Salmonirosea aquatica: one gene and its partner. The protein of the gene in region 1 interacts with the protein of each later gene in a pairwise test. Links are inferred from orthologs where the notes say so. Each region holds a gene or a part of one and is shown on either strand. Other genes may lie near its edges.

Region 1 (11,223 bases):
CGCCAATCCCACTAAAAATCCATTCCTTATTATCTATTATCCAATTCATATTAATAATATTTTAAAATTACAAATAGTTTTCCTTTACCATGTTCTATGTCCTCACAGACCTCCCGACATAATAGGTCTGTGGTAATACAGAAAAAAACCATGAACCTAATTCCCCCTACCTCACTTTAAATTTCGAGACTTAACTTCCGCAGCCAAGGCTTTGCTCTTTTTGGAGTTGTTAAAAGCAAAAAAGGCAAAAACCAGTGGAACCAGGGTAAAGAATCCAACACCGTTTTTCCAGGTACTATATATAGCAATGCCAATCATTACACCGAATAAAAAGCCATTGATGATAGTTGTGGATTTATTTTTCTTTACTTCCTGTAACAATTCCTGGTCGGTTAGTCCGGCTAGTTCATCTTGCGTCATGCTGTACTTCCGTTTAAATCGTTTGTTTTGAGTTGTGCTTCCTTCTGTCCTTTCTTCTTCATGGTCTGATTGTCCACAGGCTATGGAATCAACGACATGATTCACGCTCTATGAAACCTACAAGAGGACTTACATTCTTTTCAGGCGCCTTGTAAAAAAATAAATGGCGGATAATTGAAAGAACCCAGCCAGCAAATACATGAATGGGATTCCCTTTTTACCCATATGAAAATATTCATACGCAATGATGAATGATAATAGGGCCTCGATCAGGAAAAAGCAGGTATCGATCCAGGGAAATTTTAATTTAAGCGGATGATGGAACAGGGCAATACTTAAAAACACTACGCCGGCGATTGCAAAATACATATAGGAGCTATGACCACTTTCATAGTTTCCGTAGGCATGCGACAGAATAATAGCGCTCGCCAAAATGTGAGAAGCTTTTTTAAATTTCTCTTTCCGTTGACTTGAATAGGTTAGATCCATTTTTATACAAAAGGGTTGTTTCAGATTGCCATGAATTAAAATGTATACTCAGGTTGTGTGATCACCAATCATTGGGGTCAGTCATCCAGCGCCTGATAAATCATCCGGATAAAAGTCGCCTCGCTGGTATCACCGGAAAGCTGCTGGGTCTGCTTCATCAGCACTGCTACGATTTTCTCTATTCGCTCTGATCTTTGTTATCACAGACCCTCCAAGACAGCATTCTCTATTCAAATTTCCCCGTACAATGGCAGTTGTACACCTCAATAGGTGATGTTTTTCACCTTGAATGTGCAAGAATAACCTTGTTTATCAGAATAATCTGAATACAGATTGACTGATAGTTTTACTGAGTCTCCCGGAACTAAGTTCTTAAAGCTAACTTCATTGGGAGACATCCCAGATTTTGATCCTAGAACAAATAAGCTGAGTTTAGCCGATTTTATTGTCGTTTGATTATTGTTTTTTACGAAAAAAGCATAATGCGCAAAACCCTTTTCATCTCCGTAGAGACTCTTATGCCCGATCTCCAGACCCTCCTGTAGCTTCTTCTTTTCTTGATCCTGATTGGTCTCACATGCCAATATGAAGAGAAAAAAAATGGTAATCCCCGTCGAATATATCCAATTTATATAAAGACTATTCGTAAGATTTTTATTATTAAACATATGTTTTTAGTTTGGCAGTTGATTGCTGTATGGAAATATTTATTTTTCTGATATGAAAAAAGCAGCAAACCTCCCTTTTCATTCGAAATGATCATAGCTTCACCGTGATCTGAGTCTCCTCAGACTTAACCAAAAAAATCGGCTCTTCCATAATGTTTCAAATGGTTTGCGAAGAGTACCTCGTCTCAATCATCCAGCGCCTGATAGATCATCCGGATAAACGTCGCCTCGCTGGTATCGCCGGAAAGCTGCTGGGTCTGTTTCATCAGCACGGCCACGATTTTTTCCTTCGGGTCGGCAAAGTAGTTGGTGTTGAAGTACCCGCCCCAGTTGAACTTACCCACGCTACCCAGCCCACGGTCGTGGCCGATGGGATTGACGACGCTGAATCCCAGACTAAAATACATCGGCCCACCTTCACCGTTGAACAGGGTACCCGTCTGGTTCGAGACGGTGAGCAGTTCGGTATTCACGCGACTGAGGTACCTCTTGCCGCCGTAGGCTCCGCCGTTGACGAGCATTTGCAGGAAGGTAGCGTAGTCGCGCGCGGTGGACGACAGGCCCGCGCCGCCGGAAAAGAACTGCTTCGCACCTTTGCGGGGGTAGTCGGGGTCGTAGAAAGTCACGGGAAAGGCCGCCCACTGCCCGTGGTCGGGGCGGTGGATGGTCACCAGGCGGTCGCTCTTGCCTTCGGGCAGGTAGAAGTAAGTATCCTTCATCCCCAGCGGCTCAAACAGATGCGTACTCAAAAACACATCGAACGGCATACCCGACACGACTTCGACGAAATACCCCATCACATCCAGGCCTTCGGAATAGGAGTACTTTTCGCCCGGATTGAAATGCAGGGGTAACGTAGCCAGTTTCCGGACGCTCTCGCCGATGGTTACGCCTTCGGTGGTGAACAAATCCGTGATGCCAGCTTTCTGGTAGAGGGCCTTGAAACGTTCGTCGCCGTCGATCATGCCGTAGCCCAGGCCGGAGGTATGGCTCATCAACTGGCGAATCGTAATTTCGGATTTGGCGGGTTGGGCAGTGTAGGTACTGTCCGAAAAGCGCAAAGACGTCAGCACCGTCGGATTCTTGAATTCGGGAATATACTTCGAGATGGGATCGTCGAGGCCGAATTTTCCTTCTTCATAGAGCATCATCACCGCCGTGGCCGTGATGGCCTTACTCATGGAAGCAATGCGGAAAATATCGTCCTGCTTCATGGGCCGATTGGTGGCCACGTCGGCCAGTCCGTAGGCTTTGTGGTAGACGATCTGCCCGTTACGGATGAGAATGGCCGTAAAACCGGGGAGTTTGTTGTCGGTGACGAAGCTTTTCATCACGTTGTCGAGCCGCAGCAACCGCTCGGTGGACATGCCCACCGCCTCGGCATTTTTCGCCTCGACCAGCTTCTGGTAGGGGATGTTGGTGGTAAGTTTGGTTTGGGCCGTGAGGGGTAGGTACAGCCCGGAGAGCAGAAAAGCCGCGAGTAATCGTAGTTTCATAAAGCGTTTTTAGGAACAAAGGCAAAAGAATTCCTAAAATAACCTTTATCGCCAGAAACCGGAAATAATATTATCAGATGGTAGCCCCTACCCTTTCCTAACCAGTACCTCCGGACGGCTGCCCACTTCGTCGGCGATGAGGTAGTCGCCCGTCGCATGGATGGACTGTTTCACCAGCAATTCACCCAGGAAACCGCCCAGAAACAGCTGTGAACCCACGATGATGACCGTGAGCGCAATGAAGAACAGGGGATTGTCGGTGACGTTGCGGTAGGGCTGGTGCGTGTAGATGTTGTAGACTTTGAGGATAATGAGCCAAACCGTCAGCAGCGACCCGAAGAAAAACATAAGGGTACCCAGGCTCCCGAAAAAGTGCATGGGCCGCCGCCCGAATTTGTTGACAAACGCGATGGACAATAAATCCAGCAAACCGTACATGAAACGTTCGAGCCCGAACTTGGTGGTACCGTACTTGCGGGCCTGGTGCTTCACCACCTTCTCGCCGATCCGGCTGAAACCGTTCCACTTGGCAATGACGGGAATGTAGCGGTGCATTTCGCCGTAGATCGTGATGTTCTTGACCACTTCGCTGCGGTAAGCTTTCAGACCGCAGTTGAAATCGTGCAGGTACACATCCGAGATGTACCGCGTCGCGGCGTTGTAGACTTTGGTAGGCAGGGTCTTGGTGAGCGGGTCGTAGCGTTTTTGCTTCCAGCCTGACACGAGGTCGTATTTTTCCTCGGTAATCATGCGGTACAGTTCGGGAATCTCGTCGGGACTGTCCTGCAAATCGGCGTCCATGGTGATCACTACTTTGCCCCGAACGGCCTGGAAACCCGTCTGGAGGGCGGCGGTTTTGCCGTAGTTGCGGGTGAAGCGGATGCCGCGTACGTGCGGGTTTTTGAGCGAAAGCGCGCGAATTACTTCCCACGATTGATCCTTGCTGCCGTCGTCCATGAACAGGATTTCGTACGAAAAGTCGTGCGCCTCCATCACCCGGACGATCCAGTCGTGCAGTTCGGGCAGCGATTCGTCCTCGTTATACAGGGGAATGAGGACGGAGATTTGCAAAGGCTGGTCGTTCATCGGCAGATTAGAAATTCAGGTAAATTTCCTGCAAAAGTTCGCGAAAAGCAAGGGTATGGGTTTGGCCGTCGGCGTCAAAGATGGCCAATCGTTCCGAAACACTCTTTTCCTGCGTGAAGGTACCCCCGGCAAAAGTAGTCATAATGCGGAAAGGTCTACGTTCGTACGTGTGGTACAAGGTCAGTTCCCGCTGCTTTACCCAATCTTGCGCCAAAGCCATATCCGTCAAGGTACTGCTCTCATCGGGTGGCAACAGCACGTGCCAGGTACCCCCTACCTCCAACAACCGCGCCACGGCGGTCAGGAGTTCCGAAAAAGTCAGGCTTTCGGCGTGGTGCGCCTGATTGATGCGGGCATCGGGCGAACGCAGATCCGACTGAAAAAAGGGCGGATTGACGAGAATGGTGTCGAAACGATAAACGGGATCAAAATCCTGAATGGGGCTTTGGTGTACCTGAATTCTTTCGGCGAAGGGGGTACCTTGTACATTTTCGCGGGCTTGCGCTGCTGCTTCCGAATCAATTTCCACGGCATCAACCTGTACCTCATGATTCCGTTGTGCGGCCATCAGCGACAGCAAACCCGTGCCGGTACCGATATCCAATATTCTTCCGGCTCCTGAAACCTCCGCCCAGGCCCCGAACACACAGGCGTCGGTACAGACTTTCATGGCGCAGCGATCCTGCTGCACCGTGAACTGCTTGAACCGGAAGTAGGAATTTCTGGCCATGTTTCTATCTATAACGCTGTCTCAGCGTTGGAAGCAGGGGTGGCGTTTGTTTGAGAGCACTATTTTCGCCCAAAATCCGCCGGATTTTCGCCCCAGTACTCCGTTTCCCATTTCAGGATTTTATTGGGGTATTTGTTCTCGGCCAGCCAGCGCTCGGCGCGTTGCAGGAGTTCGAAGAGCGTCTTGTTGCGGGGCGTCAGCACGAGTTTGGTATTGGCGTGTTTTTTCCGAACCCAGGCCATTGCCGTTTTCGAATCGGTATAAATCGGCAGGGTACTGTTGTTGGTTTTGAGGTAGGCCAACCCGTGCACGATGGCCAGAAATTCCCCGATGTTGTTGGTACCATCCCGGAATGGCCCCTGCAAAAAAATCCGCTCGCCCGAGTTGAGGTACACCCCCTGGTACTCCATGTCGCCGGTGGCGGTATTCCAGGCGGCATCCACGGCGATGCTTTCCTTAATGGGCTGCCCGATGTGGGTTGGAGCAGCTTTCGGAACGGGTTTGGCCTGCTCTTTCTTGGTGACGAACTCCCAGTAGTTGCGGTCGATGGCCTGCTCGGCTTCGGGCAGGGTGTCGAACGATTTGAAGCGGGCATCCTGGAAGCCTTTGATTTGCGCCTCGCACTCTTTCCAATCGGTGAAAATACCCGATTGCCGTCCCTGCCACACGACGTAGTATTTGGATTTTTTCTTTGCCATAGCAACGCAAATAAAACACGAAACCGGGAATTTTGGCCGTTTATTTGAATATTTGCAAAGTACCACTATTCGTCGCCCCGCCTATGAGAACCGAATTTAAGTACGCTGCTATTCTGTCCGTCTTGTTATTTGTCTGGCTGTGCCTCGAATTCTGGATCGGATTCCACGACCGGTACGTTAGCTACCTTCCTCTGACAACTTTCCTGACGAGTTTGGTATGGTCCGTAGGGCTTTTTCTGGAAATCCGGGAGAAAGAACATACCCACCCCGCCCTGACCTGGAACTACGGAAAAAGGTTCCGAACCGCGTTTTTGACCACAGTTCTGGCCCTACCCATGCTCCTGCTGAGCCGGTGGATTTTCTATGACTTGATCAATCCCGATTTTTTTAACAATGTACTGACCCAGAGCAGGGAATGGACTGCCGCCGGAAGTGGATTTGAAAGTTCGGTCGAGATGATGGAAGACTATTTTGAAATGAAAGCTTACCAGACATCGAGCCTGATATTCAACCTGTTGACCGGCTTGGTTTTCTCGCTGCTCCTTCCGCTCTTCTTTCGTAAGAAGCGGTACTAGGCGCGTTCTTCCCATACTTTGGCAATCTCCACGATCACCTCCACGGCTTTCTCCATATCCTGCACCGACACCCATTCCAGGCGAGAATGAAAGGCGTGTTCGCCCGCAAAAATATTGGGGCACGGCAAGCCCATGAACGACAGTCGCGAACCATCGGTCCCGCCCCGGATCGAACGCGGTTCGGCCGCGAGCCCTACCCGGCGCATGGCTTCGATGGCGTTGTCCGTTACCTGAGGGTACTTGTCCAGCACATCCTTCATATTGCGATACTGCTCCGTCACGGTCAGTTCGGCTTTGGAATTTGGATAGCGTGTCAGCGCTTTTTCCATGATCTGGCGCAGAATCTCCTCCTTTTGCTTTAAGCCTACCAGCGTGAAATCCCGGATGATAAAATCCACGGTAGCTTCGTCCTGGCTACCCTGTACGCTCACCGGATGAATAAAGCCCTCCTTATCCTCGGTCGTTTCGGGCGACAGGGTACCTTGAGGTAGCGACGCTACGATATCGGCTGCAATTTTCAGGGCATTCTCCAGTTTGCCTTTGGCGAAGCCGGGATGGGTACTTACCCCCTGAATGCTTATGCGGGCGGCATCCGCCGAGAAGGTTTCGTTTTCGAGGGTACCTACGGTTTCGCCATCCACGGTATAGCCGGAATCGGCAGCCAGCTTCAGCATGTCCACGTGTTCGGTACCCCGACCTACCTCTTCGTCGGGCGTAAACAGTATCCGGATGGTACCGTGCGGGATTTCGGGATGTTGCAGTAAATATTCAGTAGCGGCCATGATTTCGGCTACCCCGGCTTTGTTATCGGCCCCCAGCAGCGTGGTACCGCTGGCTGTCACGATATCGTTACCAATCTGTCCCGCCAGATCGGGATGGTCGGCCAGGCGAATCACCTGCGCAGAATCGTCGGGCAGGACCAGATCTTCACCCTGCCAGTTGGGATGAACAATCGGTTTTACGTTTGTACCCGTTACATCGGGAGAAGTATCTACGTGCGAGCAAAAGCAGATCACAGGTACCTGAAGTTTCGGGCTGGTAGCCGGAATGGTGGCATACACATAGCCGTATTCGTCCAGGTGAGCGTCCGTGACGCCCATCGTTTGCAACTCCACCAACAGGAGTTTACTCAGATCGCGCTGTTTGTCCGTACTCGGAAAACTGGTCGAATGCGGATCGGACTGGGTATCGATTTTGACGTAGCGCAGGAAACGGTCTAGAACAGAAGACAATCTTAGTGGACAGTTGAGAGTGGAAAGTGGACAGGTATTTTCAAGACCATCGGCGGTTAGCTTTGGGGCTTCAGGTTACTATCCTCATTCAGGATACTTACCAGATCAGCGGGAGAATAGTGAATATTCTTTAAAGTTTTGTTGTCGGAGGTACGGTACACAAGGTACCTGCCGCCGTCTTCCTTGAAATGGCAGTTGACGCCTTTGTCCTTATAGTGTTTCATGGTTTCTTCGGCCTCTTCCAGCGAGTTGCAGGCTTTGGACATATTGGAGCGCTGCACTTCGTTGAACAGATCCACGAATTTTTCACCGAGTCCGAATTCAAGTACTGCGCCGGATAATACATATTGCAGGTCGCAGAGTGCGTCGGCTACCTCCACAATATCGTTTTGCAGGATCGCCACCTCCAGTTCTTTCAATTCTTCGGCCAGCAGCGCCACCCGCAGGCGGCTGCGATCCTCGGAGGGAATCATGGGGATTTCCAGCACCGGGTGCTTAAAGGTACGGTGGAACTCGGCCACCTGATTCAAGCTGTCGAGTTTCTGCATGGCGGGCTCGTCACCAGTGGGCGTATACGCCAGGGGTTTAGGACTTTTTTGTTTCACTTGTTTTTAGTTGAAAGTTAAAAATTGAAACGGGGTCACCTGTGCGATAGAAAGTTAGGTTGAATTCGGGCTTTTGGCCTATAGACTCATTTTGTAAATACTTTGTAGCTTAGCCACTTAGGTACTCCTGTACTATTTGTACTTTAATCCTTTGTTTCTCCTTAACCCCCTTTTCACAAAAAATTCACTTTGAATAATTTTACGGCTATAGCTATCAAAATGATGCCAAACACCCGCCGCAGGATGTCGGTTCCGGCGTGGCCGAGCTTGCGTTCAATCCAGGCCGAGGACTTCAACACCAGATAGACCAGGATGAGATTGAGCACAACACCCACCAGAATATTGGCCAGCTGGTAGGTAGAACGCAGCGAAATAAGGGTGGTCATGGTACCGGCGCCGGCAATGATCGGAAACGCAATGGGCACAATGGACGCCGAGGAGGTATCCACATCACCATGCTTGAATATATTCCTTCCCAGGATCATTTCCAAACCCAGCAGGAAGAGAATCAGCGCACCGGCTGCCGCAAAAGAAGCAACATCCACCCCGAACAAGCTCAGAATCCGCTCGCCCAGAAAGAGAAAGGCGATCATGATGAAGCCCGCCACGAGGGTGGCTTTTTCGGATTCGATATGGCCTACTTTCTTGCGTAAGTCCACAATAATGGGTACCGCTCCCACCACATCGATGACAGAAAAAAGTATAAGGGTAACCGAGGCGATTTCTCGAAAATCGAACATGGGAGGGGTACAGTTTGACGATGCGCGCAAAGGTCAGCAAAAGCCCAAACACACCCAAATGTTTTGTCGGAAAGAAAGAGGATAAGCAAGTACCGTTCCGGATCAGGCCATGAATCCGTTGGGAATGAAATTCAGAAACGAATCGAATACCTTTTTATATTTCTCATTATCAATGGTATAGAGGTAGGCACCTTTCTTGGAGTACCCCTTTTGCTTCTCGTCCAGTTTGATGAGCAGGCCGGTGGAAAGAATTTTACGGCTGAAATTACGCTTGTCGAACTGGGTGGCGAAGATGGCCTCATAGAGTTTCTGCAACTGGGGAATGGTGAATTTTTCGGGCAAAAGCTCGAAACCAATCGGGTGTTGGGTGGCCTTATACCGCAGCCGTTCAATGGCCATATTTACCATAGTACCATGATCAAACAACAGGGTCGGTAATTCGTACATCGAAAACCACTGCGCCTCGTAGGTATGCGAAATGATGTCGTCGTAATCGGCTACGTTGATGAGAGCGAAGTACCCGATCGAAACCGTGCGTTCGACAGGATCGCGGTAGGGATCACCAAAGACGTAAAGTTGCTCCAGGTAGATATCGCGCAGACCGGTCAGTTCGTTCAAAATGCGGGCGGAAGCGGCTTCGGGAGCTTCGTTAGGCTGCAGCCAACCTCCCATCAACGACCAGGTGCCGTCGTATTCTTCCACCCCCGCTTGACCAGCAGTAATTTCAGTTCGTCGCCATCGAAGCCAAATATGATAGAGTCGAGAGCTACCAGGCACTTGGTTTGGGCCTGGTATTGTTCAAGCATACGGTTGATCACGCGCAGTAGTTAAGTTTCAGGGTTGCTTCTTTGGGTTACGTATCCCTAAAAGCGCCGCTCTCCGCGTGACCTACTCAAATTCAGGCCGGGTTTTGGGATTCCATGATTTTTTTCAGGCGGCTTAGGTCCGAATCGGTGAGGGCCGGAAAATTCGCAATGCGCAGCGAGGTGTTTTTCCAGGTACCATACCCCTTTCCCAGCAAAACCCCATTTTCCAGGGCTTTTTCCCGAAGAGCGTTAATCCAACCTTCGGCTCCCCGCAGCGCCATGACGGTATGGGAACGCACCGATGGTTTATCGACCAGCACTTCAAAACCCTCGTCATGGAAAAAGGCATACAAATCTTCTGCCCGCTTCACGATTTCATCGTCGACTAGTTCGATGGGGGGTACCTGCTGCATCACCCGCCCCAACAGGTAAATCGCCAGCGTATTGGGCGTATAGGGCGTCTGATTTTTTTGAAAATTGTCCCGTACAAACAGCAGGCTATTGTAGTGATTCCTCTCCCCGATCGCCTTGGCTTTTTCGATGGCCCGCGGCGATACGATGAGCACACCTAACCCCGGCGGCAGCCCGAAACACTTCTGCACCGAAGCAAACCACACATCTCCCATTTCCCAGGGCAACACTACACCCGCCATCGACGAGGTAGCGTCCACGGCGATCAGTCCTGCAAAGTTTTTTCGGGTATGTTTCAGAGATTGGTACGAAAGTGCGGTACCGTTGGACGTTTCATTGTGGGTCAGACAAAGTAGTTCGGACTTAGCAAAATGTTCACTGGCTTCGACATCCAATAGCGTGTTGAATTCGAATTCGTGCCCGAAGGCGGGATGAAGGCGCTGTGCGTACTCAAACCATTTCGCACCAAAAGCGCCATTGAAAGCATGGAGGCTACTCTTTTCAACCAATGATTGGGAAATAATCTCCCAGCATTCGGTGGCCGATGACGTGAAGTACACCTCGTAGTCCAGCGGAATGTTGAGTTTCTCATGCAGACCGGCGATGGTCTGCGCCATCATGTCCATGAAGGCCGTCGAGCGATGGTTCATGCTCAGGATGCCCGAGCTGTAGGCGTCCTGTAGGTACCCCTCCACCTGGGGGTAGAGCTGGGAAGGACCGGGGTAGAATGTCAGGTTCATTTACAAATATAGACCTTGTTCGTCAAAGGCAACATCCTGCCATTGGCCCTGGGTGAGAATGCGGAAAGTTCTGAAGCCCAGATCGCTGAGCTGCCGGTAGGTAGGTAACAGTTCGGCGGTGATTTCCGAGGGCGCATGGCTGTCGGAATTGACCATGATCGGGATGTGGCGCTGGCGGGCTTTCTGCAAAATCGACAGCGAAGGGTAGGTGGTCAGGTTTTTCTTGTACACACCGCGCGTGTTCACCTCCAGCACGCAGCCCGATGCGGCAATGGCATCCAGCGTTTGGTCGATCTCCGCCTGGTACCAGGGTACCTCCTCGTCATACAGGCTGTTGCCGATGTTGTGGATTTTGATTTTATCCAAATGTCCCACGATATGGGGCGGATCGCGCTCGATCATTTGGCGGATGCACCCATAGTACAAGCGGATGACTTTCTGAATATCGCCGCCATGCACCTCCACCAATCCGCGCATGAATTTCTCGGAGGAACCGTCGATTTCCCACGGCGCGCCGATTTCGTTCC
Region 2 (10,996 bases), 1.4 Mb from region 1 along the record:
ATCGGTGGACGTAGCCCGGGCGGCAGTCGACACGGCCCGTAAGACCATTGCCCTCGTCAATCCCCACATGCCCCGCACCCACGGCGACGGACAGATTCACATCAGCCGGTTCAGTGCCTTATGCTTTCACGAAACTCCCCTTTTCACCCACGATCCCCAACAACCCACCGAAACCGAGATGGCTATTGGCCGGCACGTGGCGGGTTTGGTCGAAGACGGCGCAACCTTACAGGTGGGCATTGGTGGTATTCCGAACGCTACCCTGAGGTACCTTACCAACCACAAAGATCTGGGCCTGCATACGGAAATGTTTTCGGACGGCATCATCGACCTGGTCGAGAAGGGCGTGATGACGGGTATTCACAAGAAAAAGTATCGGGGGAAAATCGTATCAAGCTTTGCGATAGGCAGTCAGCGGCTCTACGATTTCATGGACGACAACCCGACCGTAGCCATGCTGGAAGCCTCCTACACCAACGATACGTCCGTGATCCGAACCAATCCCAAGGTAACGGCCATCAACAGCGCCATCGAAATAGACCTCACGGGGCAGGTGTGCGCCGATTCTATCGGGATGCGACTCTATTCGGGTGTGGGCGGCCAGATGGACTTCATCCGGGGTGCGTCGCTGTCGCAGGGCGGCAAGCCCATCATCGCCCTGCCTTCGGTGACTTCACGCGGAGAATCCAAGATTGTCCCTACCCTGAAAGAAGGCGCGGGCGTGGTGACCACCCGGGCGCACGTTCACTACATCGCTACCGAATACGGTGTGGCCAACCTGTACGGAAAAACCATCAAACAGCGGGCGCAGGCGCTCATTGCCATTGCCCACCCTTCCCACCAGGAAATGCTGGAACGCATGGCTTTTGAACGCTTCGGCGGCAGGGCGTAGCTTGGAATTAAAGCGGGGGGTACCTTCAGACCATCCAGCTGTGGCCATCTTTGGCGATCAGCGCGTCGGCCTCTACCGGGCCGCGCGTACCCGCTTCGTAGTTGGGAAAATCGGCCGCCGGGGTAGCTTCCCAGGCTTCGATGATCGGCATGAGTACCTGCCAGGCCGCTTCTACCTGATCGGCGCGCATGAAGAGGGTCGAATCTCCCCTGGTGATGTCAAGCAACAGCGTTTCGTAGGCCTCGGGGGTACCTTCGGTAGGCGCACCGGCTTTTTCAAAATCATCGTAGGAAAACTGCATCTCGACCGGATGTAGTGCCATTTCCAGTCCCGGCCGTTTGGCCTGAAACTGCATCCGGATACCCATGCAGGGCTGAATATTGATAATGAGCCGATTGGGCTGCCAATTGGTCGTCGCTTCGGGGGGGAACGATTGGTGGGGTACGGGCTTGAACTGGATCGTGATCACCGAATCGGTTTCGCTCAGCCGCTTCCCGGTGCGGAGGTAAAAAGGTACCCCCTGCCAGCGCCAGTTGTCGATAAACAGCTTTAGGGCCGCAAAGGTGAGTTGCGCGGAGTTGGCCGCTACATCCTCTTCCTGATGGTAGCCTATTGCTTTTTTACCCTCGATCCAGCCTGCTCCGTACTGTCCGCGTACGGCCACCTGGCTCACTTCGTCGGGGCGAATCGTACGTAAAGCGTTCAGTACATCCACTTTACGATTCCGTACTTCGTCGGCATGGTACGACACCGGCGGCTCCATAGCTACCAGGCACAGCAACTGAAACAGGTGGTTTTGTACCATATCGCGCAGGGCGCCGGCTGTTTCATAAAAATCGCCCCGGCTTTCCACGCCCAACTGCTCCGACACCGATATCTGTACATGGTCGATATAATTGCGATTCCAGATGTGTTCGAAGAGCGCATTGGCAAACCTAAAAGCGAGGATATTCTGAACCGTTTCCTTACCCAGGTAGTGGTCGATGCGGTAAATCTGTGACTCCTCAAAAATAGACCCCAGCAAGGTATTGAGTTGCCGGGCACTCGCAAGATCACGCCCGAAGGGTTTTTCGATCACGATGCGCGTAGTGGCCAGGGTACCCGCCAGCTTGCTTTTGGCGATATTTTCGGCAATGACCGGAAAAAATCCGGGTGATACCGCCAGGTAGTACACGATGCACGGTTCCAGTTGCCACTCCTGCTGGTAGTGGTGTATCCTTTGGGCAAACTCCGCGTACGCTTTCGCCTCTTTTATGTTGGAAATCTGATAGGTAATATGCTCGGAAAATTCTTTCCATTTCGCCTTCTCCGCCTTCCCCTTCCGCGAAAATTGATTGATACCCTGTAAGAGATTATTCCGGAACTGTTCATCGGTCAGCTCGGTACGGCCCGTGCCTATGATGGCAAATTCGGCGGGCAACCAGCCATCCAGAAACAGGTTGTAGAGGGCCGGGGTTATTTTACGATGGTTGAGGTCGCCGGTACCGCCGAAAATAATGAATACCGTAGGTTTGGTTTTAGCGGATGTTGCCACAGTAGGTAGGTTTTGGAGAAAAATACAGTGCAATAAAAGTTAGAACGGTAAGATACCCAATTCAGTTTTGAATTGTACTTCCGTCCATCATTCTTTGACACCCCGCAGTACGTGCCGTTTCCCCCACGGCCCGGGATGCTTCTCGACCCGGAAGCCCGCGCTGCGCAGGGCGCGCTGCACGTCGCTTTTGGCGCAATAAGTAACAAGGTACCCCCCTGTTTTGGTAAAAGCCGCCACCTGCGCGAATGTCTCCGCGGTCCAGAGTTCGGGTTGAACCCTGGGCGCAAACGCATCATAATAGATGACATCGAACAGGGTACCTTCCGCAGAAAAGTGCTGCAATAAAGTTTGGTGTTTGACCAGCGTAAAGTAGGGCGACAGATGGATTGGGGTACCCCAGGCGGCCTGATGGACGCTGGCCAGGCCGTCCTGGCCGACGAGAGCTCCGTAGTTGAGTTGTTCGGCTTCTGCATCAGAAATCGGGTAGGCTTCGATTCCGACATACTCCACCGGTTTACGATGCTGCTCGGCCCATTGCCAGGTCAGCAGGGCATTCAGCCCGGTACCCAGGCCCATTTCAAATATCCGTATTTCGTCGGCTTTATCCAGAAAAGGGTCGATCCCCAGCTCGATAAAAATGCGGCGCGATTCCTGCAAAGAACCGTGGATGGAGTGGTAGTGCTGATCGAAACCCGGGTCGTATAGCGTATGAGAGCCGTCTTCCGTCAGGAACAGGCGGGAAGGTAGTGAGTCCATTTCCCAAAATAAATCCTCAAATCATTCGCTGCAGCACAAAGCGGGCAAAAAATATTTTGCCCTCGCGCTTCACCAACAGCTCGATGGGCTTTCCGTCGCCCCTTTGCAGCATTTTGTAGATTTCGCTCACATTGAGGTCCTCGGCCGCATGGTCGTTGATGAACAAGATTTGGTCACCCTCGGCAAGACCGGCCAACTTAGCGGGAGAATCCTTGCTCACGGCATTGACGAAGTAATTCTTATAGCCATTCCCCGCGGCTTTGATCTCAAGCCCGCTCATGTCGTGTTCGAACGATTCACGCAGCCGGCGTTTGACGGGTTTCAGCACCATGTACCGATCATGGTAGTTCATGGTCACCCGGAAGCGGCGCAGCAATTCGCAGCCCACATTGCCCTGCCGCTCGTAGCGGTCGGGGAGTTTGGAGCCAAAAGAGGTACTATCAGGAAAGGACGCCACGATGTTGTCGAGTTCGAAACGGCCAAATTTGATCCGGGCGATTCGGCCCAGGTTGCCATTTATGACGCCATTCAATCCCCGGCCCAGCTGGGTGTGGATTACTTTTTCGGGAAGCTGAATTTTATTGTCAGCATTCTGGTCCAGCAACAACGCGTGGCCCGCGCCCGTATCGATGATGACCCGGATGGGGTGCTCACGCCCGTCGGCAAACAGCGCCACGGCATTGGTGAAGGGTTTGGTATCTTCGATGGTGATCGGGTATTGCTCTCCTTTCCGTTTCCGGTACTTGTAACGGCCCGGCTTCTCCAGGATCAGTTCCTTGCGATTGAAATCGATAGTTACCACAAAGTTGTTGAACACCTCGTAGCCAAAAATGCCGTGGACGGGCAGACCTACGTACTCCGACAAATGCAGGAAATCCTCATCCAGCACCAGCATATTCTGGTGCTTAGCCTTCATCCGGTTCATCGACAGGGAGTTGTCCAGCGCTACATGCGCCGTCACGTTCTCGCCTTCGCCTGCTCCGGCCAGCACTACCGGACGGGTGAGCTGGAGATGCTGCCCGGCCAGCACCTTGGGATCGGTAACGAGGGTGGTACTAACGCCAGTATCCAGGATAAAATGCAGCGTATCAGATCCATTGATCTGAACTGGAACAATAATCAGGTTGGAATGGAATTCAAAGGGGATGCGCGTCACTTTCCGGTTTCCTTCCAGGAAAAAACCGAACTTATCTTCGGGCTCCCACGCACGCTGGGCAGCTACGCGGAGAAAACCACTCAGTATTAGTCCAAACACCAGAAGTATATAGGTACCACTTCTCTTCATAACTAACTCACAACTGGGATATTAGACAAATATAAGCCCTGTTGTCTTGATTAAACACAAAAAAAACTTATTAGGTGTCTAAAAGTTTAGATTTTTTTTTATGATGAAACCCCAGTCTGAGTCTTCAAGCGAAAAAGTGGTAGTTTTGGACCTCATTCAACTACAAATCCCTATACAAACCCGCCCGATCATGCGTAAGAAAATAGTAGCCGGCAACTGGAAAATGAACAAAACCCTCGACGAAGCCCTTGCGCTGACGTCGGAAGTGGTAAACATGATCAAAGACGAAGTGACTGGCGACGTGGAAGTGGTGCTGTGCGTACCTTCCCTATACCTGACCACCCTGAACAAATACGTCGACAACGCGGCCAAAGTGTCGCTGGGCGCGCAGAATTGCCACGAAAAGGCCTCCGGTGCCTTCACGGGTGAAATCTCAGCTCCCATGCTGAAATCCGCTGGGGTACCCTACGTCATCATCGGGCACAGCGAGCGGCGGCAGTACTTCGCCGAAACCAACGTACAGCTAGCCGCCAAGGTGGATATCGCTCTTGAAAACGGCCTGACGCCGATTTTCTGTTGCGGCGAATCGCTGGATCAGCGTCAGAATGAAGACTATATCGGCTTCGTCAAAAACCAACTCACCGAAAGCCTGTTCCATCTCAGTGCCGAACAACTGGCCTCGGTCGTAATCGCATATGAGCCTATTTGGGCCATCGGTACCGGCCTGACAGCCAGCGCGGAGCAGGCTCAGGAAATGCATGCCGCCCTGCGGGCACATCTTTCCGAAAAGTATGGCCAGGAAGTGGCTGACGGCATTTCGATTTTGTACGGAGGCAGCGTAGGCGCGGCCAATGCCGCGGAGCTGTTTGCCGGAGCCGATGTAGACGGCGGACTTGTAGGTGGCGCTTCGCTCAAATCGCGCGACTTTACCGAAATCGTGAAGGCGCGTCAGTAACGCAAGGTTTGCAAGGCCGACAGTAATTAAAAAAGGAGAAAGGTACCCTGGAAAGTACCTTTCTCCTTTTCATTTATTGGAAGTTGAGGGTACCCTCGTGTTTATTCGTAAACCTTTTCTCCTTTATTGAGCCACACGCCCCAGGCGGGGGAGTAAGCATGTACCTTTTGGGTGGGCTGTCCCGTCATGTCCACGATGGGGTACCCTTGATTTACCCACTCGAACAGACTGCCGTACAGGTTCTGCACCTGGGTGAATCCCGCTTCGATCAGTTTCCTGCCTACCTTCTCGCTCCGTACCCCCACCGAGCAGTATACCACGATGGGGGTACCTTTGTCAATGTCCTTCACTTTGTCCAACGAAAACTCTTCGTACCCTACCCACCGTGCCTCGGAAATGTGGCTCACTTTAAACTCCGGGTATGCTCGGGTGTCCAAAAATCGCGCGGATGTCAATTTTGAAGCCTCTTCGCAACTGATCAGCGGAACATCGTTCTTATAGAGGGTTTTGAGGACGGCCCGGTACGTTCCGCTTGTGATTTGCCCGAACGAGGTAGTAAAAAGACTAAGCACCAGAAAGTAGGTAAGAATCCATGATTTTTTCGTCATATTGCGTTATATTGTTACGCGAAGGCCTTTTTTGGTATTTCCCTCCCTATCTGTTAATCACACAAGCTTAAAGTCGTAAACACATCACATGAAAAATTGGTTTGGCCGGTTGTATCGCTCGAAGTTTATTAAAATAGCGTTGGGTTTAATTATAGCCCTGATAGTGAGCTCAGTAGTAGCACCAGCCTGGATACTACCCGAATCCATTCCCTTTCTGCCGATTAGCAGGCCCGTACCGGGAGCACCGGCCAAACCCGCCTCAAAACCCCGGAAATACTACAAGCCGGTAGAGGTACTTTCTGAAAATGCCTGGGCGGACAGTACGCTCCGCACGCTTTCTCTCGACGAAAAGATCGGCCAGTTTTTCATGATCGCCACCTTTTCCAACCGCAATGAATCGTACTACCAGTCGGTCGACCGGCTTATCCGCGACTACCACTTGGGCGGACTCATTTTCTTTCAGGGCGGACCTTACCGCCAGGCGGTGCTGACCAACCGTTACCAAGCTCAGTCCAAGGTACCCTTGTTCATCGGCATTGACGGCGAATGGGGCCTGGGCATGCGGCTGGACAGTACCATGATTTTTCCCAAACAAATGGTGCTGGGGGCTATTCGCGACGACAGCCTGATTTACCGCATGGGCGACGAAATCGGACAGCACTGCCGCCGATTGGGCATTCACATCAACTTTGCTCCTGTGTCGGATATCAACAGCAACCCCGACAATCCGGTCATAGGTTTTCGTTCGTTTGGTGAAGACCGTGACAACGTGACGCGCAAGGCCACGGCCTACATGAAAGGGCTACAACGCAACCATGTGATCGCCACGGCCAAGCATTTTCCCGGCCACGGCGACACCGATGCCGACTCGCATTACACATTGCCCGTTGTGACCCATTCGTCGGACCAGTTGCGCGACATCGACCTGTACCCTTACCGTCGGCTGATCGCCGATAGCCTGATGGGCGTGCTGACGGGGCATCTGTACGTTCCGGTATTGGACAATACGCCTCAGCTAGCTACCTCACTTTCCGAAAAAGTAGTTACGGGTCTGTTACGTAACCAAATGGGTTTCCGCGGACTGGTCTTTACCGACGCTATGAACATGCGCGGCGTTCTCAAAACAGGTAAGGCCCCCGACGTGAACCTGAAGGCGCTGATGGCTGGGAACGACATTCTGCTCTATCCCGAAAGCGTGGCCGAAACCATCCGGCGCATTAAGGAGGCCGTGGAACAAGGTACCATTTCCGAAAAATTCATCGATGAAAAAGTAGGCCGGATCCTAAAGGGCAAGTACTGGGCAGGTCTGGGCAATAAGCAGCCGATCGACCTGAAGAACCTATACCAGGATTTAAATAACGAGGAAAGTCAGGAACTGGCCCGCGAACTGAGTGAAGCCTCCGTAACGGTGGTGCGCAACGACGGCAACCTGATTCCCTTCGGTTCGTTAGAAACGACCAAGGTAGCATCCGTCACCATCGGGGCGGGACCAGGTACGGCCTTCCAGAAAATGATGAGTCACTACGCCCCGATACGGCATCTGATTTTTGAGGACAAGCCTAATAGCGAACAAGAAATCACTGAGATGCTGACTTACCTGGAGCCTTATGATGCCGTAGTGGTAGGTGTGCACGGAATCAGCAACTCGCCTCGCCGCCGTCATGGTATCTCCAATGGTACGGTCGATTTCGTCACCCGACTTAAAGGCCAGGGCAAGAAAGTAGCCTTGTGCCTGTTCGGCTCACCTTATAGCATCAAGTTTTTCCCGCCGACGGATGCCCTGCTTTGCGCCAATGAAGACAATGAAACCACCGAGCAAGTCACCTCGCAGATTCTGTTCGGTGCGCTACCCGCGCGGGGTAGCCTGCCCGTATCGGTAGGGGGGTACCTTTCCGGTGCCTTTGCCGAAACAACCGTACTGGATCGCATGAGTTATGGTACACCCGAAAGCGTGGGCATGAATGGGATCATGCTGCGCAAAATTGACGATGTCGTAGCCGATGCCATCGGCCAACAGGTATTTCCAGGCTGTGAACTGGTGGTAGCCCGCAAGGGAAAAATCGTGTATTCCAAGGCTTACGGTACCCTCAACTACCGGACGGGGGAGCGCGTAACGCCCGAAACGCTGTATGATGTGGCCTCGGTCACCAAGGTGTCGGCCACGCTACAAGCGGTTATGTGGCTCTATGATCAGAAGAAACTTGATCTGGATCAGAAGGCATCCGTTTATCTATCCGAACTGAAAGGTACCAACAAGCAGAACTTCACCATACGCGACCTGCTCCTCCATCGCGCGGGGCTGGTTTCTTTTTATCCCACACTCTGGGGAAAAACCATGACAGGGGGTGGAGGCCTGCTGCCCGAATATTACAGCTCCGTGCAGGATAGCTCCTATTATCTGCAAGTGGCCCCCAAGCTATTCGCCCGACCTATGCTCCGCGATTCGGTGTGGAAGTGGGTCATCGCATCGCCCCTCAGCAACCGCCGCGACCGCTCCGGTCGGTACGCCTATGTGTACAGTGATTTGGGTTTCCTTACCTTACAAAAAGTAGTGGAACGGTTGACCGGACAGCCGCTGGATATTTTCGTTCACAAAACGTTTTATGAGCCCCTGGGCTTATCCGCGCTGGGATTCAATCCGCTGCGCCGATTCCCCGCCGAGCGCATCGCCCCCACCGAGCAGGATTATCGCTTCCGCAGTCAGTTGCTGCAAGGTACCGTACACGACCAGATGGCCGCCATTCAGGGGGGCGTATCGGGGCATGCCGGATTATTCGGCACGGCTACCGACCTGGCCACGCTGATGCAGATGGACCTGTGGAAAGGCAAATACGGAGGCAGGCAGTATTTCCAGCCCGGTACGGTGCCTGCTTTCACGCGCCTGGCCGACGAGGCGAGCCATCGCGGGCTGGGTTGGGACAAAGTACCCGCTTCGGGCAACAGTTCGTATGTTTCAGATCGGGCATCGGCCAATTCATTCGGCCATACGGGTTTTACGGGGGCAATGGTCTGGACGGATCCCGATGAAGAATTGATTTTCGTGTTCTTATCCAACCGCGTTCATCCCGATCCGGAAAACAAAGGGATTTCTACGCACCGCACCCGCCGAAAAATCCACGATATTATTTACGAATCTCTCATTCAGTCCTAGTAGGCGCTCCATTTCGATCTTCCTCCACCACCGTAGGTTCGCCCCAAATGGGTGCACCTACGGTGGCTTGCATTTAAAAAAAAGCTACCTTTATCCGCAAAATTTACCCGGACTGGTTGGGTATTGTCAATTCTACAAAACACAAATTACCGTATGCAAGATAGATTTTTTACTCACTGGATTTTAGCGGGGCTGATAGGAATGGGATTGATCAGTGGGTCAAATGCGCAGACAATTACCACGGGTACCCTGGCGGTATCCGAACTCTGCGTTCCGTCCACTTTATCAGTTCCTTTCACAAAAACAGGTACCTTCGGAGCAGGCAATTCCTTCAGCGTGGAACTGTCCGGACCTACGGGCAGCTTCGATTCGCCTCGCGTTCTGGCTGGTTCCGGGGTGACAAGCCCCTTAAGCGTCACGCTTCCCGGCGATGTAGTCAATGGAACCGGGTACAAGGTAAGGGTCGTTGCCAGTGATCCTCAGGACGTGAGATCGACAAGTCCCTCCACACTTACCCTCCAGCAGGTACCTGCTGCACCCGCTGTTACTACCACCGCTTATACCTACTGTATTGGCGCTACCGCCCTTCCACTCAGTGCAACAGCCTCGGACGGAAATTCTCTGAAATGGTACGATAGCGGGGGCAGCTCACTGGCCTCGGCCCCCGTACCTTCTACTACCATAGCGGGCACTCAGACTTACGCCGTAGCGCAGGCCACATCCGCCGGCTGTACGAGCGCCAAAGTGACCATCACGGTACAGGTTATTTCGCCACCCCTGGCTCCTACCACCAGTCCCGTACAAGTTTGCGAAGGAGGAGTAGCCACTCCCCTTACTGCGGGTGGAAATTCCCTGAGGTGGTATGATGCCGCCGATAACCCACTTCCGGGTGCTCCCATTCCCAGCAACACGACTCCCTCTACTTATAAGGTTTCGCAGACGGCCTTTGGGTGCGAAAGTGCCAAGAGTATAATAAATGTTTCCATAACGCCCCGCCCTACCCCGCCCGGGGTCACGGCCAGCTACACCTACTGTTCCGGGCAGACCATCCCGCCGCTGACGGCCACAGGCAGCGGGCTGAAATGGTACGACGCCAGCGACAGCCCCCTAGGAAGCGCCCCCACGCCTTCGAACACGGCCGGGTCCAGCTATAAGGTGAGCCAGACCGTCAACGGCTGCGAGAGTGACAAGGCTACTATTTCTGTCAACATTACCCAAACGCCGGCCCCAACGGCCACTACCTCTGTTGAGTACTGCGCCGGTCAGCCAGCCGCCGTACTGACGGCCACAGGCACCGACCTGAAATGGTACGCCGGCCCCACAGGAGGCAGCGGCTCAACCACCGCCCCCACGCCCAACACCGCCGCCGCAGGTACCACGGACTACTACGTGAGTCAGACCCTGAACGGCTGCGAGAGCGCACGCACCAAAATCACCGTGGTGGTCAAGGCCGTGCCGATCACCCCCGGCGTGAGCGCGCTCAGCGTGTGTGAGGGGGTCTCAGCAGGCCCGCTGACAGCCAACGGCACAAACCTGCTATGGTACACCGCCGCCACAGGTGGAAGCGGCTCGGGCACAGCCCCCGCGCCTAGCACGGCCGCCGCGGGTAGCAACTCCTACTACGTCAGCCAGACGGTCAACGGCTGCGAGAGTCCCCGTGCCAAACTTGATGTGACGGTTCTAGCTAAACCCGCCCCGCCCGGCGTCACGGCCAGCTACACCTACTGCTCGGGGCAGACCATCCCGCCGCTGACGGCCACAGGCAGCGGGCTGAAATGGTACGACGCCAGCGATAATCCTCTAGGGAGTGCCCCC

What was found.
Region 2: the proteins of pepT (region 1) and tpiA interact in binary tests that used the Escherichia coli proteins (3 or more experiments, as listed by UniProt). The link is inferred for Salmonirosea aquatica from one-to-one orthologs.

The regions. Positions count from the first base shown.
Region 1 is NZ_WHLY01000002.1:603,477-614,699, forward strand. Bases 5,277-8,260 are described here. They hold pepT (peptidase T), read right to left. Parts: upstream 7,395-8,260; coding sequence 6,159-7,394; downstream 5,277-6,158. Other genes in these bases: GBK04_RS03545 (ribonuclease H1 domain-containing protein), read right to left, coding at 5,277-5,587; GBK04_RS03550 (DUF4199 domain-containing protein), read left to right, coding at 5,671-6,162; GBK04_RS03560 (pyrophosphohydrolase domain-containing protein), read right to left, coding at 7,451-7,942; GBK04_RS03565 (MarC family protein), read right to left, coding at 8,173-8,260. In the rest of the region: GBK04_RS30305 (hypothetical protein), read right to left, coding at 1-49; GBK04_RS03520 (hypothetical protein), read right to left, coding at 172-525; GBK04_RS03525 (hypothetical protein), read right to left, coding at 550-909; GBK04_RS03530 (serine hydrolase domain-containing protein), read right to left, coding at 1,763-3,073; GBK04_RS03535 (glycosyltransferase family 2 protein), read right to left, coding at 3,161-4,159; GBK04_RS03540 (tRNA1(Val) (adenine(37)-N6)-methyltransferase), read right to left, coding at 4,167-4,889; more of GBK04_RS03545, read right to left, coding at 4,949-5,276; more of GBK04_RS03565, read right to left, coding at 8,261-8,739; GBK04_RS03575 (aminotransferase class V-fold PLP-dependent enzyme), read right to left, coding at 9,638-10,696; GBK04_RS03580 (histidinol-phosphatase), read right to left, coding at 10,697-11,223. UniProt on the Escherichia coli protein: Cleaves the N-terminal amino acid of tripeptides.
Region 2 is NZ_WHLY01000002.1:2,038,807-2,049,802, forward strand. The notes cover bases 3,783-6,539. They hold tpiA (triose-phosphate isomerase), read left to right. Parts: upstream 3,783-4,657; coding sequence 4,658-5,422; downstream 5,423-6,539. Other genes in these bases: GBK04_RS09575 (aspartyl protease family protein), read right to left, coding at 3,783-4,467; GBK04_RS09585 (rhodanese-like domain-containing protein), read right to left, coding at 5,524-6,030; GBK04_RS09590 (serine hydrolase domain-containing protein), read left to right, coding at 6,119-6,539. In the rest of the region: GBK04_RS09560 (acetyl-CoA hydrolase/transferase family protein), read left to right, coding at 1-892; zwf (glucose-6-phosphate dehydrogenase), read right to left, coding at 918-2,426; tRNA (5-methylaminomethyl-2-thiouridine)(34)-methyltransferase MnmC2, read right to left, coding at 2,514-3,182; more of GBK04_RS09575, read right to left, coding at 3,199-3,782; more of GBK04_RS09590, read left to right, coding at 6,540-9,181; GBK04_RS09595 (Ig-like domain-containing protein), read left to right, coding at 9,335-10,996. UniProt on the Escherichia coli protein: Involved in the gluconeogenesis. Catalyzes stereospecifically the conversion of dihydroxyacetone phosphate (DHAP) to D-glyceraldehyde-3-phosphate (G3P).